Linked DNA regions of Pseudoduganella albidiflava. The protein of the gene in region 1 binds, or shares a complex with, the protein of each later gene. Links are inferred from orthologs where the notes say so. Each region holds a gene or a part of one and is shown in the gene's direction. Other genes may lie near its edges.

Region 1 (4,235 bases):
AAGCCTATGCCCGCTACAGCCAGGATCCCGAATTCCTCGAAGAATTCCGTTACGAGCTGAAGCACTTCGTCGGCCGGCCATCGCCGATCTACCACGCCAAGCGCTGGTCCGAACTGGCCGGCGGCGCGCAAATCTACTTCAAGCGCGAAGACCTGAACCACACCGGCGCGCACAAGATCAACAACGTGATCGGCCAGGCGCTGCTCGCCAAGCGCATGGGCAAGCCGCGCATCATCGCCGAAACCGGCGCTGGCCAGCATGGCGTGGCCACGGCCACTATCTGCGCCCGCTTCGGCCTCGAGTGCGTGGTGTACATGGGTGCCGAGGATGTCAAGCGGCAGGCCCAGAACGTCTACCGGATGAAACTGCTGGGCGCCACCGTCGTGCCCGTCGAATCCGGTTCGAAAACGCTCAAGGATGCGCTGAACGAAGCGATGCGCGACTGGGTCACCAACATTGAAAACACCTTCTACATCATCGGCACGGTGGCCGGCCCGCACCCTTACCCGATGCTGGTGCGCGACTTCCAGTCCGTGATCGGCGAGGAATGCCTGGTGCAGATGCCCGAGATGACGGGCCGCCAGCCCGACTACGTGCTGGCCTGCATCGGCGGCGGCTCGAACGCGATGGGCATCTTCTACCCGTACATCGACCAGAAGGACACCCGGCTGATCGGCGTGGAAGCGGCCGGCGAGGGCCTCGACACGAACAAGCACGCCGCTTCGCTGACGAAGGGTTACCCGGGTGTGCTGCACGGCAACCGCACCTACCTGCTGCAGAGCGACGATGGCCAGATCATCGAAACGCACTCGGTGTCCGCCGGCCTCGACTACCCGGGCGTGGGCCCCGAGCATGCCTGGCTGAAGGATTCCGGCCGCGCGCAGTACGTGTCGATCACGGACGAGGAAGCGCTAAAGGCATTCCACGACTGTTGCCACATCGAAGGCATCATCCCCGCGCTGGAATCGTCGCACGCGCTGGCCTACGCCGCCAAGCTGGCCGCCACGCTGCCGAAGGACCAGATCGTGCTGGTCAACCTGTCCGGCCGCGGCGACAAGGACATGCATACCGTGGCCGAGCGCATGGGCATGAATTTCGGCTGATCGTTGCCTGAACATGGCGGTCCCCGCCGCGAAATGTTTCCAGAAATCGGGGTCTGACCCCGATTTGAAGAAACATTTCCAAAAATCGGGGACTGTCCCCGAATTTGAGAAACATTTGCCGAGAATAATATGTCCCGTATCGCCCAGACGTTCGACGCGCTGAAAGCGCACAACAAGACCGGTCTCGTGACCTTCATCACCGCTGGCGATCCCGCGCCGGCATCCACGGTGCCACTGCTGCATGCCCTGGTGGCGGGCGGCGCCGACGTGCTGGAACTCGGCGTGCCGTTTTCCGACCCGATGGCCGAAGGCCCCGTCATCCAGCGCGCCTGCGAGCGCGCCCTGGTGCATGGCGTCGGCATCCGCCACGTGTTCGAGTACGTGCGCGAGTTCCGCAAGACCAACCAGCACACCCCGGTGGTACTGATGGGCTACGCCAATCCGATCGAGCGCATCGGCGTCGACGCTTTCGTCGAGCAATCGCGCGAAGTGGGCGCCGATGGCGCGATCGTCGTCGACTACCCGCCCGAGGAATGCGAAGAATTCGCCGCCAAGATGCGCGCCGCCGGCCTCGACCTGATCTTCCTGCTGGCGCCCACCTCGACCGAGGCGCGCATCGCGCAAGTGGCCAAGGTCGGCAGCGGCTTCTCGTATTACGTGTCGCTGAAGGGCGTGACGGGTGCCGGCCATATCGATACCGCCGAGGTGGCCGAGCGGATCGCGGAGATCCGCCGGCATGTCAGCCTGCCGATCGGCGTGGGCTTCGGCATCCGCGACGCGGCCACCGCGAAGGCACTTGCCGGCGTGGCGGACGCCGTCGTCATCGGCAGCCGGATCATCCAGGAAATCGAGGCGGCCGAGCCCGCGCAGGCGCCGGCCGCCGTGCAGGCGTTCGTCGCCGGCATCCGGCAGGCGCTGGACGAATAAGCCGTGCGAATAAGCCGTGCTGCCTAGCCCGTATCAGCGTGCCTGGAGGGAGTGCGGCCCTGCATGGCCGCACCGTTGTGCGGGCGCGAAGCATGCTTCGCGAATTCCCCGCTCCCCCCATGACACGGGCTCATCAATTCTCCGCAGGCGTTCGCGCGCAGGCCGCATGAAAGCTTACGTTCGTTCGGAAAATTGTCAATTTTGAATGTTCGACACGACTGGCATAAACGGCTACACTTCGCCCCTCAGTTAGAGCAACAGGAGAAAATATGAGCTGGTTGGAAAAACTGCTTCCCCCCCGCATCCAGCGCTCGGAAGCCGCCGCCCGCAAGACGATGCCGGAAGGGCTGTGGGTCAAGTGCCCCTCCTGCGAGGCGGTCCTGTACCGTACCGACCTCGAGTCGAACCTGCATGTCTGCCCGAAATGCGATCACCACATGCGCATCCGCGCCCGCGAGCGCCTCGATGCCCTGCTCGATGCCGGTGGCCGCTATGAAATCGGCCAGGAAACGCTGCCGGTCGATACGCTGAAGTTCAAGGACAGCAAGAAATACCCGGATCGCCTGAAGCAGGCCATGGAAGCCACCGGCGAAACCGATGCGATGGTGTGCATGGGCGGTTCGATCATGAGCCTGCCGGTCGTGGTCGCCTGCTTCGAGTTCGAATTCATGGGCGGCTCGATGGGTTCCGTGGTCGGCGAACGCTTCGCCCGCGCGGCCCAGGTGGCGCTCGAGCAGAAGGTACCATTCATTTGCATCACCGCCACCGGCGGCGCGCGCATGCAGGAAGGCTTGCTGTCGCTGATGCAGATGGCCAAGACCACCTCGATGCTGACCAAGCTGTCGGAAAAGAAGCTGCCGTTCATCAGCGTGCTGACCGACCCGACGATGGGCGGCGTGTCCGCTTCGTTCGCCTTCATGGGCGACGTGGTGATGGCCGAGCCGAAAGCGCTGATCGGCTTTGCCGGCCCGCGCGTGATCGAGAACACGGTGCGTGAGAAGCTGCCGGAAGGCTTCCAGCGCAGCGAGTTCCTGCTGACCAAGGGCGCCATCGACATGATCGTCGACCGCCGCAAGATGCGCGAGGAAATCGCCCGCCTGCTGGCACTGCTGCAGAACCAGGCCGCCGAAGTGCTGGCATGACCGCCTGACAGCAGTCCGCCGCTCCGCGGCATCATGTGAACGGGGCCGGGTCCGCAGGGACCCGGCCCCGTTTCGCGTCGTGCGCTAGAATCACGTCTTTGCGCTTACTCCCCGCTTTTCTCCAACTCACATGTCCACCCCGTCCACCTTGCCTGAATGGCTCGCGCTGCTGGAATCGCGCCACGCCGAAACCGTCATCAACATGGGCCTCGACCGCGTGCGCGCCGTCAAGGAACGCCTGCAACTGCAGTTCACCTGCCCGGTGATCATGGTGGCCGGCACCAACGGCAAGGGGTCCACCTGCGCGATGCTGGAATCGATCCTGCTGCGCGCCGGCTACCGGGTCGGGCTGTACATCAAGCCGCACTTCCTCGACTTCAACGAGCGCGCCCGCGTCAATGGCGACCTGGCCTCCGACAGCATGCTGGTCGAGGCCTTCGATGCCGTCGAGGCGGTGCGCGGCGATACGCCGCTGACCTATTTCGAGTTCACCACGCTGGCCATCCTGCACCTGATGAGCAAGTCCTCGCTCGACGTGGCGATCCTCGAAGTGGGGCTGGGCGGCCGGCTCGATGCCGTCAACGTCATCGATGCCGACGTGGCCATCGTCACCAGTGTCGATATCGACCACGTCGATTACCTGGGTGGCACGCGCGAACAGATCGGCTTTGAAAAGGCCGGAATCTTCCGCCCCGGCAAGGCGGCCATTTGCAGCGACCCGGTGCCACCGCAGGCGCTGGTCGAGCACGCCACCGCGATCGGCGCCGACCTGTGGCTGATGGGGCGCGACTTCAACTATTCCGGCGACAAGCAGCAGTGGAACTACGGCGGCCGCGGCCAGCGCCGCAACGCGCTGGCTTACCCCAGCCTGCGCGGCGCCAACCAGTTGCTGAACGCTTCGGCCGCGCTGGCCGCGCTGGAAGTGTTGAAGAACGAATTGCCGGTCGGCGCGCAGGAAGTGCGACACGGCCTGGTCACCGTCGAGCTGCCGGGCCGCTTCCAGGTGCTGCCGGGCCGCCCCACCGTGATCCTCGACGTGGCGCACAACCCCCATGCGGCCTCG
Region 2 (4,247 bases), 3.0 Mb from region 1 along the record:
GGACACCGAGGCACTCGGCATCCTGCCGCCGACCGACGTACCGCATGCCACGCAATATGTGCCGCAAATGCTGTCGATCATCGACAAGCTCGAGGCGAAAGGCCTGGCCTACCGCGCCGAGGACGGCGACGTGAACTATGCCGTGCGCGGCTTCGAAGGCTACGGCAAGCTGTCCGGCAAGTCGCTCGACGATCTGCGCGCCGGCGAGCGCGTGGACGTCAATACCGGCAAGCGCGATCCGCTCGACTTCGTGCTGTGGAAGGCTTCGAAGGAAAGCGAACCGGCCGAAGTGAAATGGGACTCCAAGTGGGGCAGTGGCCGCCCGGGCTGGCACATCGAATGCTCGGCGATGGCGTGCGCGCTGCTCGGCGAACAGTTCGACATCCATGGCGGCGGCCAGGACCTCCAATTCCCGCACCATGAAAACGAGATCGCCCAGTCCGAAGGGGCGTTCGGCAAGCCCCTGGCGAACTACTGGATCCACAACGGCTTCGTGCGCGTCGATAACGAGAAGATGTCGAAGTCCCTCGGCAATTTCTTCACCATCCGCGACGTGCTGAAGAAATTCGATGCCGAAGTGGTGCGCTTCTTCATCCTGCGCGCCCACTACCGCAGCCCACTGAATTATTCCGACACGCATATCGAGGATGCCCGCGGCGCGCTGACCCGTCTCTACACGGCCCTCGACGGCGTGCAGGGCGACGGCGCGGAACTGGACTGGAACGAGCCGCATGCGCAACGCTTCGCGGAAGCGATGGACGATGACTTCAACACCCCGATCGCGGTCGCCGTACTGTTCGACCTGGCCTCGGAAGTGAACCGGTCGAAGTCGCCGGAAGCGGTGCGCCAGCTGAAGGGCCTGGCCGCCGTGCTGGGCCTGCTGGAGCGCAACCCGCAGGAATTCCTGCAGGCCGGCGTGGCCGACGGCTTCGGCGAAGTGGCCATCCTCGAGGCGATCGCGGCGCGCGCTGCGGCGAAGAAGGCGCGCGACTTCGCGCAGGCGGACAAGATCCGCGCCGACCTGCTGGCTGCCGGCGTCGTCCTCGAGGACAAGCCCGACGGCACGACGAACTGGCGCCGCGCATAATGGTGCTCCAGTCCAGGGATAAATCGGGCGGCACGGGCCGCCAGGTGGCCGTGCCGCCATACTGGGAAGAGGCCAAGGCCGAGCTGATGCGGCGCGACCGCATCATGAACAAGCTCATTCCCCAGTTCGGCGACCTGCACCTGGTGGGGCACGACGACCCGTTCACCACCCTGGCGCGCTCCATCGTCAACCAGCAGGTCACGCCCAAGGCCGCCAGCGCGGCATGGCAGAAGCTGCTGGTGGCGATCCCCAAATTCACCCCCGCGCTCGTCATCAAGGCTGGCGCGGAAGAACTGGCCGCGTGCGGCCTCTCCAAGCGCAAGACGGAATACATCCTCGACCTGGCCGACAATTTCAAGGCAAAGAAGGTGCATGCCGGCGAGTGGCACCAGATGGAAGATGAAGCCGTGATTGCGGAGCTGGTCCAGATTCGCGGCATCACGCGCTGGACAGCGGAAATGTTCCTGATCTTTAACCTGCTGCGGCCCAACGTGCTGCCGCTGGACGACCCGCGCCTGATCGCGGGCATCAGCCACAACTATTTTTCCGGCGAGCCTGTTTCCCGCAGCGATGCGCGCGAGGTGGCGGCCAACTGGGAACCGTATCGCACTGTCGCCACCTGGTATTTATGGCGTAGCCTCGATCCTGTTCCGGTAGAATAGCCAAAAAAATTTTGAAGCCTCGCCCGCTCCGCCTGCGCGAGCGCGCCCTGGGTTCATACTCTCGGAGGACCAATGACCAAAACTACTTTCCTCAATTTTGAGCAGCCCATCGCGGAGCTCGATTCCAAGATTGAAGAGCTGCGCTTCGTGCAGGATGATTCCGCCGTCGACATTTCGGAAGAAATCGACCGCCTCGCCAAGAAGAGCCAGCAACTGACCAAGGATATCTACGCCAAGCTCACGCCGTGGCAGGTATCGCAGATCGCCCGCCACCCGCAGCGGCCCTACACGATGGATTACGTGAACGAGATCTTCACGGACTTCCATGAACTGCATGGCGACCGCACCTATGCCGACGACCAGTCGATCGTCGGCGGCCTGGCCCGCTTCAATGGCCAGCCCTGCATGGTGATCGGCCACCAGAAGGGCCGCGACACGAAGGAACGCGCGCTGCGCAACTTCGGCATGCCCAAGCCGGAAGGCTACCGCAAGGCCATGCGCCTGATGAAGGTGGCCGAGAAATTCAACCTGCCGATCTTCACCTTCGTCGACACGCCCGGCGCCTTCCCCGGCATCGATGCCGAAGAGCGCGGCCAGTCCGAAGCGATCGGCCACAACCTGTACGTGATGGCCGAACTGAAGGTGCCGCTGATCGCCACCATCATCGGCGAAGGCGGCTCCGGCGGCGCGCTGGCGATTGCCGTCGGCGACTCCGTGCTGATGCTGCAATACGCCACGTATTCCGTGATCTCTCCGGAAGGCTGCGCATCGATCCTGTGGAAGACGGCCGAACGCGCCTCCGAAGCCGCCGAAGCGCTGGGCCTGACCGCGCACCGCCTGAAGGCCATGGGCCTGGTCGACAAGATCGTTTCCGAACCGCTGGGCGGCGCCCACCGCGACCCGAAGGAAATGGCGCGCCTGCTGAAGCGCGCGCTGGCAGATTCGCTGCGCCAGTTCCAGGGCGTCAAGACAAAGGACCTGCTCGAACAGCGCCACCAGAAGCTGATGAGCTACGGCAAGTTCAAGGAAACCACGTCGCCGGAATAATCCGCGACAACGTTGCTTCAAAATGGGAACGGACCGCCGATGGGGTCCGGCCCTGTTCTCCCGCTAGTGCGCCATCACGCATCCTTTCACCCCCATGGCAAACCCTAGGGTCAGACCCGACGGGTCTGACCCTGGCACCTGCCTTTGGGTTCCGCATGAAGTCCCGACACACAAGCCTCCCGCAAGTCTTTGCCGGCGAGGTCTCCAGGCTTCCCCGCGAAGCCGGCCAGCCCATCGCCATCGCCTACAGCGGCGGCCTCGATTCTTCCGTCCTGCTGCACCTGGCCCGCGCCACCGTCGACGGCGCGCCGCTGTTCGCCTTCCACATCCACCACGGCCTGAGCCCGAGCGCCGATGCCTGGGAAGCCCACTGCGCCGCCGAATGCGAAAAGCTCGGCATCACTTTCGCCGCGCGCCGGGTCACCCTGGCGGACCGCAAATCCGGCACCGAAGCCTCGGCGCGCCAGGCACGCTATGCGGCGCTGGGAGAGCTGTGCCGCGAACATGGCGTGGCGCTGCTGCTGACGGCGCATCACCTCGATGATCAAGCCGAGACGATCCTGCTGCAACTCGCACGGGGTGCCGGCCCGGCCGGCCTGTCCGGCATGGATGCCTTCAACACGGCACCGGGCCTGCTGGGCAGCGCCGACATCCTGCTGGCGCGCCCGCTGCTGGAAGCCTCGCGCGCCCAGCTCGAAGCCCACGCAAGCGCGCACGGCATCGCGCACATCGACGACGAATCGAACAGCGACACCCGCTACGCCCGCAACGCGCTGCGCCACACGGTGATGCCGGCGCTGGCCGTGGCGTTCCCCGGCTACCAGGAGCGCTTTGCCCGCAGCGCCGCGCATGCCCGCTCGGCCCAGCGCCTGCTGACTGAGCTGGCCGAGCAGGACCTGCAGGCCGGGCTGGCGGAGGGCAGCATCGCCGTCGACCATCTGCGCGCGCTGGGCGAAGACCGCCGCAACAACCTGCTGCGCCACTGGTTCGGCGTGCGCGGCATCCGCATCCCGTCCGCCGCGTGGCTGGCCGAGATGATCGCCCAGTTGCTGGAAGCGCGCGATGGCGCGGAACTGCTCGTCACGCACCCCGACTGCGAAGTGCGCCGCCACCGCGGCCGGGTGCACCTGGTGCCGAAACCGAAGGAACTGGCGGGCGCCGAGGAAGACGAGTACGACGAACGCCCCGTCCAGCACTTCCGCTGGAACGGCGAAGCGTCGATCGCGTTCCCCGACTATGGCGGCACGCTGCATTTCGAGCCGGCGGAGGAGGGCATCGCCGCCGATTGGCTGCAACAGCAGCAACTGACGATCTCGTTCCGCCGCGGCGGCGAGCGCGTCAAGCTCGCACCGAACCGGCCCACGCGCGGCCTGAAGCAGCACCACCAGTCGCTGGGCACGCCGGCCTGGGAGCGTTCGCGCCTGCCGGTGGTCGGCATTCCGGGCCGACTG
Region 3 (4,215 bases), 750 kb from region 1 along the record:
GCACTAAGAAGCAGTTAATCTACGCGATCTGCGCGCTATTTACAGCGTAGTCGCTTATGTGCCAGCTTATTTGGCTTAACATGGCAGCCGCGCCAATTTCACAAAACAAGATTAGACGGGAGTCTCAGATGGATCTACGCAAGCTCAAGACTTTGATTGACTTGGTTGCCGAATCGGATATTGCAGAACTCGAAGTGACCGAAGGCGAGAGCAAGGTGCGCATCGTCAAGTCGTCCGCCATGCCGCAAAACCAGGTCGTGATGATGCCGCAGGGCGGCGCGCCGACCCAGTACATGCCTGCCGCCGCGCCGGCTCCCGCGCCTGCCGCCGCACCGGCCGTGCCGGCCGCCGCCGCCGAGCCGACCGGCCACATCGTCAAGTCGCCGATGGTCGGCACGTTCTACCGTTCTTCCGCACCAGGCAGCGCGCCGTTCGTCGAAGTGGGCGCGACCGTGAAGGAAGGCGATACGCTGTGCATCATCGAAGCGATGAAGCTGCTGAACGAGATCGATGCCGACAAATCCGGCACGATCACCCAGGTTCTCGTCGAGAACGGCCAGCCGGTCGAATTCGGCCAGCCGCTGTTCGTCATCGGCTGATCCATAGGCCGATGAGGGCCGGCGCGTGCCGGTCCGGCGGCCCAGCCGCCACGTTAGCTCCCTCTCCCAGGACACCCGGCACGCCCGGGTGTTCGCAAACATAGAACTAGCCATGTTTGAAAAAATCCTCATTGCCAATCGTGGTGAAATCGCGCTGCGTATCCAGCGCGCCTGCCGCGAGATGGGCATCAAGACGGTCGTCGTGCACTCCGAAGCCGACAAGGACGCGAAATACGTCAAACTGGCCGATGAATCCGTCTGCATCGGCCCGGCTTCGTCGAGCCTGTCCTACCTGAACATGCCCGCCATCATCAGCGCGGCCGAAGTCACCGACGCCGAGGCGATCCACCCCGGCTATGGCTTCCTGTCCGAAAACGCCGATTTCGCCGAACGTGTCGAAAAATCCGGCTTCGTGTTCATCGGCCCCCGTTCCGACTCGATCCGCCTGATGGGCGACAAGGTCTCGGCCAAGCAGGCGATGATCAAGGCGGGCGTGCCCTGCGTGCCTGGTTCCGACGGCGCGTTGCCGGAAGATCCGAAGGCGATCGTGCAGATTGCCCGCAAGGTCGGCTATCCGGTCATCATCAAGGCGGCTGGCGGCGGCGGTGGCCGCGGCATGCGCGTGGTGCATACCGAAGCGGCGCTGCTCAATGCGGTGACGATGACGAAGAGCGAAGCCGGTGCCGCCTTCGGCAATCCGGAAGTCTATATGGAGAAATACCTGGAGAATCCGCGCCACGTGGAAATCCAGATCCTCGCCGACGAACACAAGAACGCCGTATGGCTGGGCGAGCGCGACTGCTCCATGCAGCGCCGCCACCAGAAGGTAATCGAGGAAGCGCCGGCCCCCGGCATTCCACGCAAGCTGATCGAGAAGATCGGCGACCGCTGCGCCGAAGCCTGCCGCAAGATCGGCTACCGCGGCGCGGGCACCTTCGAATTCCTGTATGAAAACGGCGAGTTCTACTTCATCGAGATGAACACCCGCGTGCAGGTGGAACACCCGGTGACGGAGATGATCACCGGCATCGACATCGTGCAGGAACAGATCCGCATCGCCTGCGGCGAGCGCCTGCGCTTCCGCCAGCGCGACGTGATGCTGTCCGGCCACGCGATCGAGTGCCGCATCAACGCCGAGGACCCGTTCAAGTTCACGCCTTCGCCAGGCCGCATCACGTCGTGGCATGCCCCGGGCGGCCCAGGCGTGCGTGTCGACTCCCATTCGTATGCGGGTTACTATGTACCGCCGCACTACGATTCGATGATCGGCAAGGTGATCACCTATGGCGCCACGCGCGAGCAGGCGATCCGCCGCATGCAGATCGCGCTGTCGGAAATGGTGGTCGAGGGCATCCTCACCAACATCCCGCTGCACCGCGAGCTGATGGTCGACGCCCGCTTCATCGAAGGCGGCACCAACATCCATTACCTGGAACAGAAACTGGCGGAAATGCCGAAGGCGGGTGCATGAGCTGGAACGAAATCGTCATCGAAGTCGCCCGAGAGCATGCCGAGGCGCTGTCGGACGCGCTGATGGAAGCGGGCGCGCTGTCCGTTTCCGTCGAGGATGCGGACGAAGGCACCGAAGCGGAACAGCCGCTGTTCGGCGAACCGGGCATGGAGCCGAAGGAAGCGGCGTGGGAACACAGCCGCGTGGTGGCCCTGGCCGACGTCGATGCCGATCACTCGTTCATCGTGGCCGCAGCGGCCCGCGCCGTGGGCCTGAAGGCCCTGCCGGCCTACACCACGCGCAGCGTGGCCGATGAAGACTGGGTGCGCCTGACGCAATCGCAGTTCGAGCCGATCCACATCGGCAAGAACATCTGGGTCGTGCCGAGCTGGCACGAGGCACCGGACCCTGCCGCGCTGATCCTGGAACTCGATCCGGGCCTGGCATTCGGCACCGGCAGCCACCCGACCACGCGCCTGTGCATGGAATGGCTGGAAGCCCATCCGGCGCCCGGCAAGACGGTGCTCGATTACGGCTGCGGTTCCGGCATCCTGGCGATGGTGGCACGCAAGCTGGGCGCGGAAAAGGTCGCCGGCGTCGATATCGACCCGCAGGCGATCGACTCGGCGCGCGACAACGCCGCCCGCAACCAGGTACAGGACATCGAATACTTCGTGCCGGAAGACTTCGCGCAATCGGCTTATGCCAGCGCGCAGTTCGACATCGTCGTCGCCAACATCCTGTCGTCGCCGCTGAAACTGATGGCGCCGATGCTGTCGGGCCGCGTGGCCGACGGCGGCGCGCTGGTGCTGTCCGGCGTGCTGGCACGCCAGGCCGAGGAAGTGGCCGCCGCGTACGCGCCGTTCATCCAGCTGTCCGTCTGGGCCGAGCACGAGGGCTGGGTCGCCCTGTACGGCCGCAAGGGCGACGAAACCGCCCCTGCTTCACGCCAAGGGTAACGCCGCACGCATGGCGCTCGCCACCAAATGCCCCCACTGCCATACCGTGTTCAGGGTCGCCCTGGACCAGTTGAAGCTGCGTGGGGGCATCGTGCGTTGTGGGGCCTGTAACGAGATCTTTGACGGGAATGCGGCGCTCGTGGAGCCCGCGACACCCTTCTCCGTGGCGCCTGTCGCGCCCATGGCGGCTACTCCCTCATCCGCGCCTGCCGCGCCGAAGCTGGATCTGGAGTTGGACCTGGATGACGTGGCGGTCCACGTACGGGAAGCCGAGCCGGAACCGGCGCATGGACCTGAACCCGAGTTGGAGCCTGAGCCGGAACCTGAGCCGGAACCGGAAGCTGAGCCGGCCTCCGAGCCGGCACCAGCCGACAGCCACCGCCGCGAGCCCGCGTTCGACATGCCGTCCGAGCACATCGTGGCGGTCGCGCTGGATGACCTGCACCATTTCGACCACGAACCCGGCGACCAACCCGAACCGGTCGTCCCGCCCCCTGCATCGAGGAACAGCTCCAGCGATGGCGCCAGCGATGCAGCCAACCAGGCCGCCGAACGCGCGTCCGACGATGCCGCCGCCGCCGACCTGCTGGCGGCCGCGCCGGAAAGCGCGCTGCTGGCCGCCGGCGCCGGTGGTGCCACTGCCCTGCCCGATGACGCCGGCGGGCACGAAGAAGAACCGGAATTCGTCCGCCAGGCGGCGCGCCGCGAGCGCTCGCGCCACCTGGCGCGGCTGGCGATGATGGCAGGCATCCCGCTGCTCGCGTTCGTGCTGCTGGGCCAGGGCGTGGTCTCGCTGCGCAATCGGCTGGCCGCCGACTATCCGGCCATGAAACCGGCGCTGCAGGCGCTGTGCGGCCCGCTGGGCTGCACGGTCGAGCTGCCGCGCCAGATCGATGCGCTGGCGATCGAACAGGGCGAGCTGCAGACGCTGGCGCCGGACACGTACAGCTTCGTCACCGTGCTGCGCAACCAGTCGCGCTCCGTGCAAGCCTGGCCGCACATCGAACTGGTATTGAACGACACGGCCGACAAGCCCGTGCTGCGCCGCGTGTTCGCGCCGCGCGACTACCTGGGCAAGGCCGCGCTGGCCCAGGGCTTCCGCCCGCGCAGCGAGCAGTCCGTCAAGCTGTACTTCGAGCTGGACCGGCTGCGCGCCTCCGGCTACCACATCGCCATTTTCTACCCCTGAAGACTCCCATGAACCAGA
Region 4 (3,482 bases), 740 kb from region 1 along the record:
AGGCCAATTCGCTGCGCGATGCGCTGCCGGACGATGCGCAGATCGAGGAAGAGGTGCGCCAGTACCATGCGCTGTTCAACGCCGCCACGCAGCCGGCCCGCCTGCTGAAGTTGCGCCTCATCGCGCTGGAAGTGATGGAACGGCTGGCCGAGTACCAGCCTGTCCTGACCGGCCCCGTATTGAATGGCAGCGCCGGCGAACATGACGACATCCGCCTGCAACTGTTCGCCGACAGCGCGAAGGAAGTGCAGATCTTCCTGCTGAATAAGAACGTCAATATAGAGATCTCGGAAAGCGAGCATTTCAAGGGGCCGCGCCACGACCCGGTCGAGACCGTGAGCTTCCTGTGGCATGGCGAAGGCGTGCATGCGGAACTGTATGAACAGCAGGACCTGCGCGGTGCCAGAAAGAAAAAGAACGAACAAAAAGCCGGCGATCGCCCGGCGCGGGCCGACATCGACGAGCTGCGCGCGCTGATCGCCACCGAACATCCTGAACACGGAAACGCATGAAGACATCCCACCTGCTGGCCTGCGGCGCCATCGCCGTCGTATTCGGCGCGATCGGCGCCTGGGTCGGCATCAACAAGAAAGCCCCGCCACCGCCCATTACCTCCACCGTCCCGCCCGGACAAGCCGCGGCCGGCAGCGCCGTCGTCAACGCCCTGCTGGCGCGCACCATGGCCGATGCCCAGGGCACGCAGCAGCCGCTGGCGCAATGGAAAGGCAAGCCGCTGCTGGTGAATTTCTGGGCAACCTGGTGTGCACCGTGCGTGAAGGAAATGCCGGAACTGTCGGCGCTGCAAACCAGCGGCAAGTACAAGAACCTGCAGGTGATCGGCATCGGCATCGACTCGCCCACCAACATCGCCGAATTCACGAAGAAGTTCCCGATCGCCTACCCGCTGTACGTGGATGGCGTGGCCGGCACCGAGCTGTCGCGCCAGTTCGGCAATGCCCAGGGCGGCTTGCCGTTCACGGTGCTGATCGGCGCCGATGGCCAGGTGAAGAAGACCTATCTCGGCCTGCTGAAGTTCGATCAGCTGCACCAGGATCTGGCAGCGCTGTGAGCGCTGCCGGCACTGCCCGCACCACCACTCCGGTAACGACTCAGTTTACTATTTGGCAAGTTCTTTTTTCTTGCCAAATAGTCGCGTCAGGCGGCAAAATGCGGAACTTTCGCTGGACTAAGGTCACAACATGGCAAAACACCTGCTGCTGCTGAACGGCCCCAATCTGAACCTGTTGGGTACCCGCGAGCCCGGAATCTATGGGGCGACGACACTGGCACAGGTGGAACAGGCGGCACGGGACCAGGCCGCCTCGGCGGGCGCGCAGCTGCATGCCTTCCAGAGCAACCATGAAGGCGCGCTGATCGACCGCATCCATGCCGCGCGCGACGAAGGGGTGGACTTCATCGTCATCAATCCCGGCGGGTATACCCACACCAGCGTGGCCCTGCGCGATGCGCTGGCCGGCGTGGCGATTCCGTTCGTCGAAGTCCATATATCGAATATTTATCAGCGCGAAAGCTTTCGCCACCACTCATTTCTCAGCGCGATTGCCAAGGGAACGATTTGCGGACTCGGCACCGAGGGATACCGCTTTGCCATCGACTTTGCACTAAGAAGCAGTTAATCTACGCGATCTGCGCGCTATTTACAGCGTAGTCGCTTATGTGCCAGCTTATTTGGCTTAACATGGCAGCCGCGCCAATTTCACAAAACAAGATTAGACGGGAGTCTCAGATGGATCTACGCAAGCTCAAGACTTTGATTGACTTGGTTGCCGAATCGGATATTGCAGAACTCGAAGTGACCGAAGGCGAGAGCAAGGTGCGCATCGTCAAGTCGTCCGCCATGCCGCAAAACCAGGTCGTGATGATGCCGCAGGGCGGCGCGCCGACCCAGTACATGCCTGCCGCCGCGCCGGCTCCCGCGCCTGCCGCCGCACCGGCCGTGCCGGCCGCCGCCGCCGAGCCGACCGGCCACATCGTCAAGTCGCCGATGGTCGGCACGTTCTACCGTTCTTCCGCACCAGGCAGCGCGCCGTTCGTCGAAGTGGGCGCGACCGTGAAGGAAGGCGATACGCTGTGCATCATCGAAGCGATGAAGCTGCTGAACGAGATCGATGCCGACAAATCCGGCACGATCACCCAGGTTCTCGTCGAGAACGGCCAGCCGGTCGAATTCGGCCAGCCGCTGTTCGTCATCGGCTGATCCATAGGCCGATGAGGGCCGGCGCGTGCCGGTCCGGCGGCCCAGCCGCCACGTTAGCTCCCTCTCCCAGGACACCCGGCACGCCCGGGTGTTCGCAAACATAGAACTAGCCATGTTTGAAAAAATCCTCATTGCCAATCGTGGTGAAATCGCGCTGCGTATCCAGCGCGCCTGCCGCGAGATGGGCATCAAGACGGTCGTCGTGCACTCCGAAGCCGACAAGGACGCGAAATACGTCAAACTGGCCGATGAATCCGTCTGCATCGGCCCGGCTTCGTCGAGCCTGTCCTACCTGAACATGCCCGCCATCATCAGCGCGGCCGAAGTCACCGACGCCGAGGCGATCCACCCCGGCTATGGCTTCCTGTCCGAAAACGCCGATTTCGCCGAACGTGTCGAAAAATCCGGCTTCGTGTTCATCGGCCCCCGTTCCGACTCGATCCGCCTGATGGGCGACAAGGTCTCGGCCAAGCAGGCGATGATCAAGGCGGGCGTGCCCTGCGTGCCTGGTTCCGACGGCGCGTTGCCGGAAGATCCGAAGGCGATCGTGCAGATTGCCCGCAAGGTCGGCTATCCGGTCATCATCAAGGCGGCTGGCGGCGGCGGTGGCCGCGGCATGCGCGTGGTGCATACCGAAGCGGCGCTGCTCAATGCGGTGACGATGACGAAGAGCGAAGCCGGTGCCGCCTTCGGCAATCCGGAAGTCTATATGGAGAAATACCTGGAGAATCCGCGCCACGTGGAAATCCAGATCCTCGCCGACGAACACAAGAACGCCGTATGGCTGGGCGAGCGCGACTGCTCCATGCAGCGCCGCCACCAGAAGGTAATCGAGGAAGCGCCGGCCCCCGGCATTCCACGCAAGCTGATCGAGAAGATCGGCGACCGCTGCGCCGAAGCCTGCCGCAAGATCGGCTACCGCGGCGCGGGCACCTTCGAATTCCTGTATGAAAACGGCGAGTTCTACTTCATCGAGATGAACACCCGCGTGCAGGTGGAACACCCGGTGACGGAGATGATCACCGGCATCGACATCGTGCAGGAACAGATCCGCATCGCCTGCGGCGAGCGCCTGCGCTTCCGCCAGCGCGACGTGATGCTGTCCGGCCACGCGATCGAGTGCCGCATCAACGCCGAGGACCCGTTCAAGTTCACGCCTTCGCCAGGCCGCATCACGTCGTGGCATGCCCCGGGCGGCCCAGGCGTGCGTGTCGACTCCCATTCGTATGCGGGTTACTATGTACCGCCGCACTACGATTCGATG

Evidence for each region.
Region 2: the proteins of accD (region 1) and EYF70_RS17450 are in contact, whole or in part, in a solved structure (PDB 8UXZ), measured with the Escherichia coli proteins. The link is inferred for Pseudoduganella albidiflava from one-to-one orthologs.
Region 3: the proteins of accD (region 1) and accC are in contact, whole or in part, in a solved structure (PDB 8UXZ), measured with the Escherichia coli proteins. The link is inferred for Pseudoduganella albidiflava from one-to-one orthologs.
Region 4: the proteins of accD (region 1) and accB are in contact, whole or in part, in a solved structure (PDB 8UXZ), measured with the Escherichia coli proteins. The link is inferred for Pseudoduganella albidiflava from one-to-one orthologs.

The regions. Positions count from the first base shown.
Region 1 is NZ_CP036401.1:1,253,410-1,257,644, forward strand. What follows is about bases 1,326-4,235. They hold accD (acetyl-CoA carboxylase, carboxyltransferase subunit beta), read left to right. Parts: upstream 1,326-2,299; coding sequence 2,300-3,172; downstream 3,173-4,235. Other genes in these bases: trpA (tryptophan synthase subunit alpha), read left to right, coding at 1,326-2,030; folC (bifunctional tetrahydrofolate synthase/dihydrofolate synthase), read left to right, coding at 3,303-4,235. Also shown: trpB (tryptophan synthase subunit beta), read left to right, coding at 1-1,103; more of trpA, read left to right, coding at 1,233-1,325.
Region 2 is NZ_CP036401.1:4,252,372-4,256,618, reverse strand. Bases 887-3,808 are described here. They hold EYF70_RS17450 (acetyl-CoA carboxylase carboxyltransferase subunit alpha), read left to right. Parts: upstream 887-1,821; coding sequence 1,822-2,796; downstream 2,797-3,808. Other genes in these bases: tilS (tRNA lysidine(34) synthetase TilS), read left to right, coding at 2,952-3,808; EYF70_RS17455 (DNA-3-methyladenine glycosylase family protein), read left to right, coding at 1,087-1,749; cysS (cysteine--tRNA ligase), read left to right, coding at 887-1,087. Also shown: more of cysS, read left to right, coding at 1-886; more of tilS, read left to right, coding at 3,809-4,247. UniProt on the Escherichia coli protein: Component of the acetyl coenzyme A carboxylase (ACC) complex. First, biotin carboxylase catalyzes the carboxylation of biotin on its carrier protein (BCCP) and then the CO(2) group is transferred by the carboxyltransferase to acetyl-CoA to form malonyl-CoA.
Region 3 is NZ_CP036401.1:508,073-512,287, reverse strand. What follows is about bases 1-2,890. They hold accC (acetyl-CoA carboxylase biotin carboxylase subunit), read left to right. Parts: upstream 1-711; coding sequence 712-2,070; downstream 2,071-2,890. Other genes in these bases: prmA (50S ribosomal protein L11 methyltransferase), read left to right, coding at 2,067-2,890; accB (acetyl-CoA carboxylase biotin carboxyl carrier protein), read left to right, coding at 129-599; aroQ (type II 3-dehydroquinate dehydratase), read left to right, coding at 1-18. Outside these bases: more of prmA, read left to right, coding at 2,891-3,008; EYF70_RS02170 (DUF3426 domain-containing protein), read left to right, coding at 3,241-4,197; EYF70_RS02165 (carbohydrate kinase family protein), read left to right, coding at 4,206-4,215. UniProt on the Escherichia coli protein: This protein is a component of the acetyl coenzyme A carboxylase complex; first, biotin carboxylase catalyzes the carboxylation of the carrier protein and then the transcarboxylase transfers the carboxyl group to form malonyl-CoA.
Region 4 is NZ_CP036401.1:510,425-513,906, reverse strand. The notes cover bases 731-3,482. They hold accB (acetyl-CoA carboxylase biotin carboxyl carrier protein), read left to right. Parts: upstream 731-1,747; coding sequence 1,748-2,218; downstream 2,219-3,482. Other genes in these bases: accC (acetyl-CoA carboxylase biotin carboxylase subunit), read left to right, coding at 2,331-3,482; aroQ (type II 3-dehydroquinate dehydratase), read left to right, coding at 1,200-1,637; EYF70_RS02195 (TlpA family protein disulfide reductase), read left to right, coding at 731-1,069. Outside these bases: EYF70_RS02200 (hypothetical protein), read left to right, coding at 1-512; more of EYF70_RS02195, read left to right, coding at 509-730. UniProt on the Escherichia coli protein: This protein is a component of the acetyl coenzyme A carboxylase complex; first, biotin carboxylase catalyzes the carboxylation of the carrier protein and then the transcarboxylase transfers the carboxyl group to form malonyl-CoA.